Regions from separate parts of the Devosia sp. LjRoot16 genome, predicted to be linked through region 1. Evidence: predicted binding sites of a transcription regulator. Region 1 holds the regulator's gene; each other region holds the start of a gene.

Region 1 (3,273 bases):
CGCGAACCTTGAACAGCGTCGCAGTCAGCCGTTCGGGACGTTCCAGCCCCTGATCGAGGCCGGCTTCGAAGCCGCGCTCCCGATCTTCGCCTTCGAGTTCGCCACCCAGCGAGTGACGCAGTACCGAGTGGGTGCGCAGCAGTTCGAAAATCTCGCCGGTCATGGCGCTCGAGAAGCGCTCGAGCCTGGTGCCAGAAAGCAGCGCCCATTTGCTGTGGGTGCCGGGCATCACCGCCAGACCGGAGAAGCCCGGGAGCAACGATGACAGGCCCAGCAACTGGGTTTCCTCGCCGCGCATCACGTCCTCGGCGCCGACATCACGCAGGCAGACGCCGGGAAGAATGCGGGGGTTGAGCGGACCGGGCATGTCGGGCGCCACCGCGCCTTGAACGAGGCGACCAAGCTCGGCCGGCGCGTCGAGATAGGGGGCCTCGATCCAGCCCTGGCGGGCACCGGCCATGCCGCAGATCAGCACGTCTTCGACATCCTCGGCGACACCGCTGAGCAGCGAGGTCAGCACATCGGGGTATTGTTCGCGGCTGAGGCGACCCATGCCATCCGGCGACGAGCGCGCGAAGGCGATCTCGCCGGCGGCGTCGATGCCCCATGCGCGCAGATTGGAAGTGCCCCAATCAACGGCGACCCATTCGACCTCTGCTGCCAAAACCTTCTCCCTGGCGCTGCACGTTTGCTGCGCACCGCCATGCCGCTAAAGCGCGATCGGGAAGGTTGTCCACTCTCCTGGTACGATCGCGACGGCCATTTGCATGGCGGCGCTGCCCGAGGATGCCCGAAGCCTCCCTTGGCGGCGCGGACCGTAACGTCTTTGCCGGCCCGGCCCTAGTGCAAATATCGGCGGGGAGGTTCGGTTTCATAAGAAAAAGGGCCGGCAAGGCTGCCGGCCCAGGGACCCGATTGGCGGTGGGGTCAATACGTCAGTATTTGCGCAGCAGGCCCACCAGCCGGCCCTGCACCTTCACCCGGTCAGGCGGGAAGATGCGGGTCTCGTAGGCCGGGTTGGCCGCTTCGAGCGCAACGGAGTTGCCGCGGCGGCGAAGCCGCTTCAGCGTCGCTTCCTCGTCATCGACTAGGGCGACCACGATCTCGCCAGTCGAAGCGGCGTCCTGCTTCTTGATCAGCACGGTGTCGCCATCGAAGATGCCGGCGTCGATCATCGAGTCGCCGCGGACTTCCAGTGCATAGTGCTCACCAGGCCCCAGCATTTCAGGCGGCACCATGATGGAGTGGCTGTGGGTCTGGATCGCTTCGATCGGCGTGCCTGCCGCGATGCGGCCCATTACCGGGATCGTCACCGCCCGATAGGAGTCGGCATTGACCACCGGTGCCGAGGGGCGGGCCGGAGGCGCCGACACCTTGCCGAGGTTACCCTCGATGACCGAGGGCTCGAAGCGGGCCTTGCGACCACCGAGCGAGGGGTTCATCGAATCCGGCAGCTTGATCACCTCGAGCGCGCGGGCCCGATTGGGCAAACGCCGGATGAAGCCACGCTCTTCCAGCGCGGTGATCAATCGATGGATGCCGGACTTGCTTCTCAGGTCGAGCGCGTCCTTCATCTCGTCGAACGAGGGTGGGATGCCGGACTCTTTCATCCGCTCGTGGATGAACATCAGCAGTTCGTGTTGCTTGCGCGTAAGCATGGGCGGCTCCGTGAGCAGAATCGGAACAAAGACTGAACGTGTTATACGTGTTCCAGTTATGTTCTGCAATCGAGCGGTGAATATTGCGTTACGATTGGGGGCGCAGCGAGCGGAATGAGCAGGTGTCGGGCCTAGGAACGCCGCTGCTCTCACCCATTGGCGAGGCGGCGGAGGAGGGCCGTGGCGGCGAGGAGATCCGAGGTAGCCTTGCCTTCGGTGAAGGCGTGGAGAGTGCCCGCAAGGAGCTCGTAGGCGGCAGTCCGCCGGTCCCTCGACCACAGGCGTGCGAGGCTCATGGCGGCCCTCAGTTCCCAGGCGAGCGCTCCCTGGGTTCGAGCGAGATCGATGGCCTCCTGCAGCAGCCGCGTGCCGGCCTCGATATCGCCGTCAGCGACCCTCGCGAGGGCGAAGGCCCGCAGGATCTCGGGTCGGCACCAGCCGCTGCTGCGTTCGGGGGAGAGCTTCAGCCCGCGCAGCGAGCCGGTGAGCGTCACCCAGGTCTCGGCCTGCAGGAAGCTCGCCGGCTGCAACAGGATGGCGCTTTCGCTGCGACGGCCTTCGCGGACGGCGATGTGGATCATCACCTTGCGGTAGAGATCGGCCCATGAGGTCCAGAGCGGCAGCCCGGCATGCTCGGCCGCGCGCCCCAGTTGCGTGATGCAGCCAACGGCTCGGTCATCCTCGCCGTACCACAGCAGCAAAGGGCAGGCGCCGAGGCCAATCGCTTCGCAGAGGGCCCAGGGACCTTGCTCGGCGGCGAAGTTCAGCGCCTCGAACAGCAGGTGGCGGGATTGGTCGGGCTTGCCCAGCAGCCACAGCCGGCGCGCCTCCACGACGCGCAGGGCCCCCCTCGGCGGGGAGGTCAGAATGGCGAGCGGCGCCGGCAATTGCCAGTCGGGTCCACCGATCATGGCGTTGGCGAGGCGGGCCGAGGCGGCATGGTCGCCGGCATAGTGGAGCGCCTCCGCCTGCAACCGGTCCGCGGTTTGCGCCAGATCGCGACGTCCGGCAGCGCGGGCATAGGCAAGAGCCGCCTGCGACAGCCCGGCGGCGTGCCGGAGGTGACCGGTGCGCAGCGCCAGGGCCGAGCGGACCAGCAGAAGTTCTGCATCGGCCCATGCGGCGGCCATGGTGCGGCCAAGGCGGGCCGCCTCGAGCAAGTGCCGGCCTTCGATGCGCAGCGGACCGGCGCGATCTTCCGTCAGCGTCGCCAGTTGCAGATGCAGCCGGAACCGCAGGTTGGCTGGCAGAAGCGCTCCGGCCCGTAGAGCTGTCACGGCGCGGCTCCGCATCTCATCATAGTGGCCACCCCGCAGCAGCAGGGGGCTCGCATGGGCCGCGAGGAGGGCGCCAGCGTCTAGGTCGCCATGCGGCGAAAGGCACCGGTCGAGTGCCTCGCGGACCTCCTCGACCAGGTCGCCATGCCGTTCCAGCCACTCGGCCCGTGACAGCTTCTGCCAGGCCTCGAGGGCATTGATGACATGCGACAGGGCGAGGTCGGCATGACGCCGTGCCGTCCGAGGCAAATCCTCCGACGCGGCGAGCCGTTCGGCGGCGTAGGCGCGCAAGGGGCGGGAGAGACGGTATCGCACTGCATGTCCACCCCGAGCGGTGA
Region 2 (3,273 bases), on a different contig from region 1:
ATGAAGCGCTGCGGCACCACCCCGACCTTGCGCTCGGTCACCTCTGCCGGCGCGTTCTCGGTGACGAACAGATCCTGCGGCGTCGAGGGATCGAGCCACACCACCTCGTCCGGTGGCACCGCGTCGAGCAACAGCCGTCGCGCTGCCGCCCGCCACTGGTCGAAATCGTTGAGCGCTTCGAGCCGCACCGAGCGCATCAGAACAACTCCAGCTGCTTTGGGGCCGGGGTCAGCTTCCCCCTGAGTTTGGCGTCATCGGTCAGCCCGCCCGGCGACCAATCGTCCGCTTCGACGAACGGCCGCAGCTTGTCGATCGATCCGGCCATCCGCGCCAGGTCGGCCAGCGTCAACCGGTGATGCCGCCGCGAGCTGAGGATGCGGTCGACCACCCTTACGCCGAGCCCCGGCACCCGCAGCAGGGTCTCCCGCGCCGCCCGGTTCACATCGACCGGAAACTGCCCGCGGTTACCCAGCGCCCAGGCGAGTTTTGGGTCGAGCTTCAGATCGAGCAGCCCGTCTTCGCCGCCCGAAACGATCTCGTCGACGTCGAAGCCATAGAACCGGATCAGCCAATCCGCCTGGTACAGCCGGTGCTCGCGCATCAGCGGCGGCGGCGCCAGCGGCAGTTTCGAGCTCGCATCGGGGATCGGCGAAAACGCCGAGTAGTAGACCCGCTTCAGCCCATAGCCCGAATAGAGCGCCGCGCTGCGCCCGAGTATGGTGGCATCCGTCGCCTGGTCGGCACCGACGATCAGCTGGGTCGATTGTCCGGCCGGCGCGAGCCTCGTGGGCTTGCGCTTGCCTTCGAGCTTGCCGTCCGGCCGACTTTCCTCGCGCTTTGCTTGGATATGCGCCATCGCCGTGCGGATGGCGCTCGGCTTCTTCTCCGGCGCCAGCGTCTCGAGGCTGACATCGGTCGGCAGCTCGATATTGGTCGAGAGCCGATCGGCGTGAAGACCGGCCTCCGCCAGCAGCTCCGGCGCGGCATTGGGGATCACCTTCAAATGGATGTAGCCGCCGAACCGATGCGTCTCGCGCAGCGTGCGCGCCACCCGCACCATCTCCTCCATGGTGTAGTCGGGTGAGCGGATGATGCCGGACGAGAGGAACAACCCCTCGATGTAATTGCGCTTGTAGAAATCGAGCGTCAGCCCGACCACTTCCTCGACCGAGAAGCGGGCCCGCTGCACGTTGGAGGACGAGCGGTTGACGCAATAGACGCAGTCATAGACGCAGAAATTGGTCAGCAGCACTTTCAGCAGCGAGATGCAGCGCCCGTCCGGCGCATAGGAGTGGCAGATGCCACTGCCCTCGGTCGAGCCGATGCCACCGGTCGCAAGGCTCGAGCGTTTCACCGTCCCGCTGGAGGCGCAGGACGCGTCGTATTTCGCCGCATCCGAGAGGATCGACAGCTTTCGCTGCAGGGTCAGCTGGGTCATCTGTTCACTTTATGTTCGCAACGGAGCTTGCCTCCGAGGCCTGCAGTGGAGCAACTCAAAAAGACATGTTCGGAAGTGATCGCGGAAACACCTCACGCGGCATCGTTCAGGATTGCTGGACAATGCGTCGGCGTCGGGCGGCTATCTCGCTGGTCCGAGACCGCCTATCTGGTTGTCACGAGCTTTCATCAGGAGGTCCACATGACCCTCGAACTCAAAGGCATTCACCACCTCACCGCCATTACCGCGGCGGCGCAGCGTAACGTCGAATTCTACACCCGCACGCTCGGACTGCGGCTGATCAAGAAGACCGTCAACCAGGACGATGTCAGCGCTTATCACCTGTTCTACGGCGACGCGATCGCCTCGCCCGGCGCCGACCTGACCTTCTTCGATTGGCCGGCCGCCCCGAACAAGCGCGGCAACCACGAAGTCTCCCGCACCGGGCTGCGCGTCCATTCGGAAGCCGATCTCAGCTGGTGGAAGGAACACCTCAAGGAAAAGGACATCGCCTCGGGCAACATCAAGGAGCGTGCCGGGCACCTCTCGCTCGACTTCGAGGACTTCGAGGGCCAGCGCTTCCGGCTGATCGCCGACCCCAAATCCGCCCCGGCCCACCCCTGGGCCGAAAGCCCGATCCCGAGTGAGCACCAGATCATCGGCCTTGGTCCGATCACCCTCGCCGTCCCCGATCTCCGCCGCTCCGAGCCGGTGCTGAGCAAGGTGATGAACCTGCGCGAAGTCCGCTCCTACCCGGCCCGCGAGAAGAACGGCGAAATCCACGTCTTCGAGATGGGGGAAGGCGGCGCCGCGGCCGAACTGCATGTCGAGGTGAACCCCGACCTGCCGCAGGCGCGCCAGGGCGCCGGCGGCGTGCACCATGTGGCCTTCCGTACCCCCAACAAGGAAGAGTTCGACGAGTGGGTGAAGCGCACGGCTGAGTTCGGCGTCCGCTCCAGCGGCGAAGTCGAGCGTTTCTACTTCAAGTCGCTCTACTTCCGTGAGCCCAACGGTATCCTGTTCGAGATCGCCACCGACGGCCCCGGCTTCACCGCCGACGAACCGCTCGAAACCCTCGGCCAGCGCCTTGCGCTCCCGCCGTTCCTCGAGGGACGTCGGGCGGAGATCGAAGCTGGGTTGAAGCCGCTATCATAATAGTTGTCTGAGCGCTCGCGGAGGATTGCCGACACCCGAGCCTTTCGCTACCTGTAGCGCTGACCGGGAAGCAGTGTGCGGTCTTGTACACTGCTTCGTCATGGCACAGTGTCACGGAGCTTCTATGCAGGACCCCAGAAAATCTGCCAAGCCGAAGTCTCGCCGGCCCCTCGCGCTCGCGGCAATTCCCGTTGCCGGGCTTTTGTTCTTGGGCAGTACCGTCACCAGCCAGGCGTTTTTCACGCCCGACGTCGTCGCGCAGATCGACCATTTCGTCGAGTGTTTCGGCTGGATGATCACCGACCCCGAGTTGCACCAGGCCAACTGCTCGCCGGCACGGAACTTCACGAACGAGTGGCTGGGATCGGGCAGTGGTAGCGGTAGTGGCGGCATCGTGATCGTCACGACGACGACCACCACCACCACAACGACAACATTCACCGGCACCGTGAATTAGGACGGGAACGGCCAGGGCGGCGATATCAACTAGGTCCGTGTGACGACCATCGAGCAACCGATCGCGGCGGCGCCGCCGCACTATGGCGGGGCGGTACCGTACCGGCACCTTGCGATGCTCGTGCTACTGGCGCTTGCCGGGATTGCGTTGAGAGGCGCCGTCTTTGCCGCCATCAAGGGTGGGACGGACGTCAGCGGCTATGTCCACGCGCTCTGCGTTTGGG
Region 3 (3,273 bases), on a different contig from region 1:
GATCAGAAAATCCTCGTCGAGCAGCGGCACGCCGGCCTGGTCCGAGGTGGCATCGGGCGGATCGAGCGTCAGCTCGGTGATGAAGCGCTCGCGGCTCGGATAGCCGGCGGCGATCTGCTCGAGCTGGTAGAGATCTTCCTTCCTGACCTCGGCATCCTCGTACACCGCCTCCATCAGCGGCTCGTACCACATGCGGGCCCGCAGCAGTTCGGCCGGCCAGCCGCCACCGCCCTTGCCGAGGTGCTCCACCACTTCGAGCAGCGACGGCCAGGCTTCGGAGCCGCGCGGCGGCGGAGCGGTATTCAACAGTTCGACCAGCGGGTCCGGGCTCTCGGCCATACGGTCGAGCACTTTGCCCGCGGCGCCCGGCCCGATACCCGGCAGCAGCTGCAGCACGCGGAAGCCGGCAACGCGGTCGCGCGGGTTATCGACGAAGCGCAGCAGCGCCAGCATGTCCTTGACGTGGGCGCTGTCGAGGAATTTCAGGCCGCCATACTTCACGAACGGAATGTTGCGGCGGGTCAGCTCGATCTCGAGCTCGGCCGAGTGCGAGGAGGTGCGGAACAGTACCGCCTGCTGCTTCAGCGCCGTGCCGCCCTCGCGGCAGGAGAGGACGCTTTCGACCACGTAGCGGGCCTGGCTCGGCTCGTCCTTTACCGTCACGAGGCGCGGCTTCTCGGTCGCCTGCCGCTCGGTCCAGAGGTTCTTGGTGAAGCGCTCCTTGCTCTCCGAGATCACGGCATTGGCGGCCTCGAGGATCGGCTGGGTGGAGCGATAGTTGCGGTCGAGCGTCACCATCCGCGCCGGCGGGGTAAAGGCGGCGGGGAAATCGAGGATGTTGCGCACCGTGGCGGCGCGGAACGAGTAGATCGACTGCGCGTCGTCGCCGACCACCGTCAGCCCATCGCCATCAGGCTTCAGGGCCAAGAGGATCGAGGCCTGCAGCCGGTTGGTGTCCTGGTACTCATCGACCATCACATGGTCGAAACGCCCGCCGAGGTCCTCGGCAATGGTGGGCTCGCGCATCATGGCGGCCCAGTAGAGCAGCAGGTCGTCGTAATCGAGCACCTGCTGGCGCTGCTTTTGTTCGACATAGGCGGCGAACAGCTCGCGCAGCTGTGGCCCCCACATGGCGACCCAGGGGAAGGCCTGTTTCAGCACCGCGTCGAGGTCGTCCTGCGCGTTGACCACGCGCGAGTAGATGGCGAGACAGGTGCCCTTGGTCGGGAAGCGTTTCTTGGCTTCGGAGAACCCCATCTCGTGCCGGATGATGTTGATCAGGTCGCCGGAGTCTTCGCGATCGTGGATCGAGAAGCCGGGCGTCAGGCCGATCTGTTCAGCGTGCTCGCGCAACAGCCGCGCGCCGATGCCGTGGAAGGTGCCGGCCCAGCTCAGGGCATCGGTGATCACCCCGGATTTGGCGCCCATCACCTGCGCCACCAGTCGTTCGACCCGGCGCTGCATCTCGCTGGCAGCGCGGCGCGAGAAGGTCATCAACAGGATACGGCGTGGATCGGCGCCGTTGACGATCAGGTGCGCCACCCGGTGCGCCAGCGTGTTGGTCTTGCCCGATCCCGCGCCGGCAATCACCAGCAGCGGCCCGCCCAGATGCTCCGCCGCCTGCCGCTGCTCGGGGTTCAGCTTGTCGAGATAGTGGGGGGCTAAGGCAGTCTGCACGCGAATCGATCCGGCTGGAGGTCCGGATCAGGAAGCATCATTCTTGCTTTGTTCGCAATTCACGGGATCGAGGCGCCGGCGGTTTGAGCCGGCGCCTCCTTGGTTTCAATCGTCACTGCGCTGCAGCTTCGATCACCTTGGCAACGTCCTCGGCCTTGGAGATGAGGCCGGAGTGGCTGGCCTTGATCTCGGTGACCGTGGCGCCGATGCGGCCGGCGAAGAAGCGCTGTGCATCGGGGGGCAGCACCAGGTCTTCGGCGGTCACGACGTAGAAGTTCGGCTTGTCGTGCCAGGCCGCGACCTCGGCCACCGCATCGAAGTTGGCCGGGTTCGAGGGCAGCTGCGTCGCTGCATTGGCCTCGGCTTCCGCCACCGGCAGGTCGCCGGCGAACAGGGCAGGGTACTGCGCCGGGTCGAAGATCAGGCCACCTTCGGCGTTCGGGCGGATCGCCTTGACGCCTTCGCTCGGCGCGCCACCCGACAGCAGCTTGGTCAGCGTTTCGCCCTTGTCCGGCGCGAAGGCCGAGACGTAGACCAGCGACTTGACCTTGGCGTCGGCGCCGGCCTCGCCGATCACTACGCCGCCCCAGGAATGGCCAACCAGCACGGTCGGGCCGTCCTGGGCATCGAGAGCCGCCTTGGTGGCCGCGACGTCGTCGGCGAGCGAGGTGAGCGGGTTGGCGACCTGGGTCACCTTGTAGCCCTTAGCCGAGAGGATCGCGGCGACCTTGTCCCAGCTCGAGGCGTCGGCGAAGGCGCCGTGGACGAGGACGACATTCCTGGCGGGCTCCTGAGCGAGAGCTGCGCCACCAGCACCGACTGCGGCGGCGCTGAACACGACGGCGGACAGAATGGACTTCATTTTCATCTCCATATGTTGAGGCGAGGTTGGACGATCGGCAAAGTCGATTTGCCGCTGGCTGGCGCCAAGCTGTTAAAACCGGATCTTGCGTTTCGGCCGAGGATTGTTGAACTTCCTCGCCAAGCGATGCCGTAGAGATAGAGGTGAAGGCCGTGAACAACCATGATCGCGCCTCCGGAGTTCATGCTCTGGAATCCGAAGCCGCTTTCCCGATGATGGCGTCGCGCGTCGACCTGCTCTCGCAGGTGCTGATGCTGATCCGGCTGCGCGGCGAGCTGATCTTCTCAAGCGAGCTCACGGCGCCCTGGGCCCTGCAGTTCGATGCCGGCTCGGCCTATTTCCATGTGGTGTCGGAAGGCACGATGGAGGTGCGGGCCAGCGATGGCAGGCGGGTCACCGCCGAGGCCGGCGACCTGATCGTCCTGCCGCAGGGGAGCGGCCACAGCATCGGCGTCGATGGCGCGACGCCTGTGCCGATCCGTGAGGTGCTGGAGGCACAGATGCGGGAGCAACTCGTCATCCGGCTCGGCGGCAATGGGGCCATGACCCAGCTCATCACCGGGGCGTTTCGCTTCGAGGGCGACAATATGCCGACCATGCTCGCTGTGCTCCCCTCGCTGATCCACATCTCGAAGGCGCTGCGCAGCGAGGAAGAGGCCTGGGTCGAAGGCATCGCGCATTTCCTGCTTGCCGAGGCAAGGGTGCCGCATCCCGGCTCGTCGCTGATGATCTCG

What was found. Region 1 encodes LexA, which represses DNA repair genes until DNA is damaged. Its sites were predicted from a motif close to TGTTCNNNNTGTGTTCNG; they were not measured.
Region 2: ACSQ23_RS26805 (putative DNA modification/repair radical SAM protein) is a predicted target of LexA. The motif match lies at 1,440-1,457, and genes of this name have one in related genera.
Region 3: ACSQ23_RS23945 (ATP-dependent helicase) is a predicted target of LexA. The motif match lies at 1,716-1,733, and genes of this name have one in related genera.

What each region holds. Positions count from the first base shown of each region.
Region 1 covers NZ_CAXUPH020000003.1:51,510-54,782, reverse strand. Annotated here, with positions in the region: gene ACSQ23_RS14650 (2-dehydro-3-deoxygalactonokinase) at 1-664, opposite strand, end outside; gene lexA (transcriptional repressor LexA) at 936-1,658, opposite strand; gene ACSQ23_RS14640 (ATP-binding protein) at 1,808-3,273, opposite strand, start outside.
Region 2 covers NZ_CAXUPH020000007.1:50,188-53,460, reverse strand. Annotated here, with positions in the region: gene ACSQ23_RS26810 (UdgX family uracil-DNA binding protein) at 1-197, opposite strand, end outside; gene ACSQ23_RS26805 (putative DNA modification/repair radical SAM protein) at 197-1,438, opposite strand; gene ACSQ23_RS26800 (ring-cleaving dioxygenase) at 1,640-2,593, shown strand; gene ACSQ23_RS26795 (hypothetical protein) at 2,718-3,050, shown strand; gene ACSQ23_RS26790 (hypothetical protein) at 3,090-3,273, shown strand, end outside.
Region 3 covers NZ_CAXUPH020000005.1:534,826-538,098, forward strand. Annotated here, with positions in the region: gene ACSQ23_RS23945 (ATP-dependent helicase) at 1-1,677, opposite strand, end outside; gene ACSQ23_RS23950 (alpha/beta fold hydrolase) at 1,790-2,539, opposite strand; gene ACSQ23_RS23955 (AraC family transcriptional regulator) at 2,683-3,273, shown strand, end outside.